One region of the Methylosinus sp. R-45379 genome, then DNA from elsewhere that is predicted to be linked to it. Evidence: predicted binding sites of a transcription regulator. Region 1 holds the regulator's gene; the other holds the start of a gene.
The links. The regulator LexA, encoded in region 1, represses DNA repair genes until DNA is damaged. The targets are predictions, from matches to a motif close to TGTTCNNNNTGTGTTCNG.

Region 1 (2,397 bases):
CAGCTGAAAATCGCGCAGGCCGACGCTGGCCTTGGCGGAGAGCTGCACATTCTCGAAGGCGCCGGGCAGCGGCGCGCTCACCTTGGCGAGGCCGAGCGCATGGCGCAGCGAGGGCGAAGAGGCGTTGAGCCGCCCCATATAGCGCGGCTTGGCGCCGATCTGGCCGAAGCCTTCCGCCTCCAGCCGCACGCTGTCCGAATCGAGCCGCACAGTGACCGGCGTCTGCTCGCCGCGCAGCAGCGCGCCGGGCTTCAGCACCCAGAGCATGGCGCGCGGCCGCTCGCCGCCCCAGGAGAAAGCGGCGTCGAGCGTCGCCGGCGAGCCGACGGTGCGCCAATCGAGCGTCGCGTCAATGTCCTGCAGCGTTTCCTCGCCGCCCGAATATTTGAGCCTTGCGACGCCGGAGACGATGGAGACGCCGCCGAGCCGGGCGCGATCGGCCTTCTCGGCCGCCGGCGTCGAGGGCCGCGCCGCCGCGGCGCGCACAGCTGCGCCGGACGTGCTCATCGGCTTGCGATCGAGATCGACCTCTATGGCGGGGCGGATGAGCTCGATATCGGCGATTTCCAAACGGCCGGCCAGCAGCGGCAGCAGCAGCACATTGCCGTGCAGCCTCTCCGCCTCGATGGTCAGCGCGGCGGTGGGATCGGCGAAGGCGATGCTGTCTATGGTGATGTGCGGGCGCGGCAGCAGCGAGAAGGTCGAGCGGCCTTTGGCGGCGATGAACAGGCCGGATGAGGCGTTGAGCTGGCCCGAAATCTCCTCGAGCAGCGCATTGGTCGAGAAGGTCCAAGGCGCGAGCGCCGCGCCGAGCGCCACTGCGGCGACGGCGCCGAGAGCGATCAGCCAGCGGCGCGAGAGGCGCGGGAAAGGCAGGCGGCGGCTTTGGCCCAAGGGCTTCGATCCTTCGATTTCGCGCATCGGGCCGGTCGAGTGCGACATTCCATCGTCCATGAAAAAAAGGCGGGGCGGCCACGGGCCGCTGGCGACACAGCGCGCGCCCTCGGCGAGGGCGCGAGACGAGAGCAACATGCCTTTATCGCTCTGCCGCTACGCGAAAAGGCCCGCGCGCCAAAAGCGCGCGAGGCCGGACCATGGCGGCAAAGGGCGGCGAGATCGTGGCGGCGCGAGGCCCTCAGTATTTGCGCAGAAGGCTGACCAGACGGCCTTGGATGCGGACGCGATCAGGCCCGAAAATGCGCGTCTCATAGGCCGGATTGGCGGCCTCGAGCGCTATTGACGCGCCGCGCTTGCGCAGGCGCTTCAATGTCGCCTCCTCGTCGTCGATGAGGGCGACGACGATATCGCCGGTGTCGGCGCTGTCCTGCTTCTTCACCACGACGACGTCGCCGTCGAGAATGCCGGCCTCGATCATCGAATCGCCGCGCACCTCGAGCGCGAAATGCTCGCCGCCGCCGAGCATATCCGGCGGCAGGCTGATGGTGTGGCTGCGATTCTGCAGCGCGGAAATGGGCGTGCCGGCGGCGATGCGGCCCATGACCGGGATCGCCACCTGCTGATCGGACTCGGGCTCGCCGGCCGGGACGGGGCGCACGCGGCCGAGCGCGCCCTCTATGACCGAGGGCGAGAATTTGCCGCCGCGCGCGGCGACGCGGGGCGTCGCCGATTCGGGCAGGCGCAACACCTCGAGCGCGCGGGCGCGATTGGGCAGACGGCGAATGAAGCCGCGCTCCTCGAGCGCGAGAATGAGCCTGTGAATGCCGGATTTGGAGCGCAGATCGAGCGCGTCCTTCATCTCGTCGAAGGAGGGCGGCACGCCAGTCTCCTTCAGGCGCTCATGGATGAAGCGCAGCAGATCGCTCTGTTTCTTGGTCAGCATGGAAGCCCCCCGGCGCCGCCCGCCCGCGTCGCGCCACGTCCGAACCTAGCCATGATGGCGCGGGTTCATAAACAAATCATGAACGGGAGGATAGGCGTTCTCGGTGCGTTCCGCAAGGGAGACTCTTCGGCGGTCCTTGGTCAGGGAGCATGAATGCATTTCCAGTCAGAAACATCGTGATCCAAATCTATTCGGGCTCGCTGAGAACGCCATTCAAGCGATTTATCCCGACTGTTAATGACAAACCACTGCCCTCGGTCATTAACATTGTCCCGTCCCGAAGAACGGAATGGCCCCGCAATCACCCCGTTTTCATACCCCTTTGAGATGACGCTAAACTTGTCGGTATCACAAAACCAATCAGGCCAACCCAATTGCACGCCTCCAGGCACACGCTTGTTAATTTCATGCCAGTATTTTGCTACCCCTCCGCGAGGAGAAACTTTGTTTGGCGGGACCCCTAGTTGTTGTCTCACATACGCCTCATCGAACCACTCTTTCTCGACTACAACTTCTGCTGGCGGGAACATAAAAGCCTCGTTTGTTGATAACAATAC
Region 2 (2,397 bases), on a different contig from region 1:
GGACGCCTCCGCCGCGACATTCTTGGCGAGCTTGGCGAGGCGCTGCGTGGCGATGACGCCGGCGAGACCTCGCTTGCGGCCGCGACACATCAGATTGGTCATGGCGCCGAGCGAGGCTTTGCGCGCCTCGTCCGACACTTCGCCGGCGACGGCGGGCGCGAAGAGCTGCGCCTCATCCACCACGACGAGCAGCGGATACCATTGGTCGCGCTCGGCGTCGAAGAGCCCGCCGAGAAAGGCGGCGGCGGCGTGCATCTGCTGCTCGGCGTCGAGCCCTTCGAGATCGAGCACCACGGAGACGCGGTGCTGGCGGGCGCGCGCGGCGATGCGCGTGAGATCGGCGATGCCGCAGCGGGCGTCCACCACGACATGGCCGTAGCGCTCCGCCAGCGTGACGAAATCGCCCTCCGGATCGATGATCGCCTGCTGCACCCACGGCGCGCTCTGCTCCAGCAGGCGGCGCAGCAGATGCGATTTTCCGGAGCCGGAATTGCCCTGCACCAGAAGGCGCGTCGCCAGCAGCTCCTCGAGATCGAGCGTTGCGACGCCGCCATCGGCGCGGGTCCCGAGATCGATGGAAACCTTGGCGGGCGCCGTCATCGCGGCGCCCTTCCAGCCGTGAAGGGGGGAAAGATCATGGCGCGGAGTCATATCGATTCGCGCCGCGCGTTCAACTGCGTCGCGCAGCCTGTGGACAAGCGCGCGCTGTCGGCGGCGTGCTCCGGGCGCCTTTTCTCCGTTCCATTCTCTTTGTGACCGGCCGCCTCTTTGTGACTGGCTGCGCCGCCGCCGCTTGACTCGGCCTCGTTTGTTCCGTATACGTTCTCTTGTTCGTCAAATGTTCCGAGCGTGCGTAAACAAGTCCCCTAGAGTTGTAAGTAGCCGTTGTAAGCGTCGCATCGAGGCTCGCGGTCGCGAGGCGCCCCAGTGTCGCGCATGGGCGTCTCGCGCCGCGAGCCGAAGCGAGGCCGGCGCCCGGCGAGACGCCGGCCGCAGGGCCGGCAAGGAGATCATCGCCATGGCGAGCTCGGCGAAACGTCTGATCGAGAAATCGGAGAAGAGCGACTGGCGCCGGGCGGCGCAGCTGAGCCGTGAGGCGATCGGCGCGGTCGTGAATTTTTCCAGCGAGGAGCGTCCGATCGTCGATCCGGCGCGGCGGCGCGGGCGTGGCGCGCTCTCCAATGAGAGCGGTCGTTTCGAGCGCGAGCGGCGCGTCGAGACCGATGACGGCTGGAATGGGTTGGAGGAGCTCGGCGAGTTCCACACCAATGTCCATGTCGAGCGGGCGAAGACGATCATCACGCGCAACGACTCGCCGGATATTTCCTTCGAGCGCTCCATCAATCCCTATCGCGGCTGCGAGCATGGCTGCGTCTATTGCTATGCGCGGCCGAGCCACGCCTATATGGGCCTCTCGCCGGGGCTCGATTTCGAGACGGAGATTTTCGTCAAGGAAAGCGCGGCGCAATTGCTCGAGCGCGAATTGTCGGCGCGCAATTATTCGCCCAAGACCATCGCCATCGGCGCCAATACCGACCCCTATCAGCCGCTCGAAAAGCGCTATCGCGTCACCCGCGGCCTGCTCGAGGTGGCGAGCCGCGCCGATCATCCGATCGGCATAGTGACGAAATCCTCGCTGGTCGTTCGCGACATCGACATTCTCGCGCCCATGGCGCGCAAGGGCCTGGTCAAGGTCGCGATCTCGCTGACGACGCTCGATCCGGCCTTGGCGCGGGCGATGGAGCCGCGCGCCGCATCGCCCGAGCGACGGCTCGCAACGATCGAGCGGCTGGCCGAGGCGGGAATTCCGGTCGCTGTTCTGGTCGCGCCGATCATTCCGGCGGTCAATGACGCCGAGATCGAGACCATATTGACGCGCGCCCATGCCGCCGGCGCGCGCGAGGCCGGCTATGTGATGCTGCGGCTGCCGCTCGAGCTGCGCGAATTGTTCAGCGAATGGCTCGTCACCCATTTTCCGGCCAAGGCCCGGCATGTGCTCTCGCTGGTGCGCTCGGCGCGCGACGGCAAGCTCTATGACCCGTCCTTCGATAAGCGCATGACCGGCGACGGCCCCTACGCCTGGATGATCGGACGCCGCTTCGAGCTTGCCGCGCAGCGTCTCGGCTTTTCGCGCACGCGGCTGCGCGCCGATCTGTTCCGGCCGCCCCGCAGCGACGCCGAGCAGCTGAGCCTTTTTTAAAAAGGCGCGTAGGGATCGATTGCTCCGATCCCGCCGCTGTGTTTTTTTCAGTCGCCCCTTTTCGACGAGCCGAGCGAGCATGCCCCCCCATTTTCTCACCGAGACGCGCGTTCTGCGCGGCGGCGCTCGGCCCATCGCCGGCGTCGACGAGGTCGGGCGCGGGCCGCTCGCCGGGCCGGTTGCGGCCGCGGCCGTGA

Region 2: a site for LexA is predicted at 829-846, ahead of A1351_RS21890 (PA0069 family radical SAM protein). Genes of this name have one in related genera too.

The regions. Positions count from the first base shown of each region.
Region 1 covers NZ_LUUM01000286.1:24,792-27,188, forward strand. Annotated here, with positions in the region: gene A1351_RS19800 (AsmA family protein) at 1-894, opposite strand, end outside; gene lexA (transcriptional repressor LexA) at 1,136-1,840, opposite strand; gene A1351_RS24925 (hypothetical protein) at 1,981-2,397, opposite strand, start outside.
Region 2 covers NZ_LUUM01000302.1:5,038-7,434, forward strand. Annotated here, with positions in the region: gene A1351_RS21885 (ATP-binding protein) at 1-600, opposite strand, end outside; gene A1351_RS21890 (PA0069 family radical SAM protein) at 1,019-2,200, shown strand; gene A1351_RS21895 (ribonuclease HII) at 2,280-2,397, shown strand, end outside.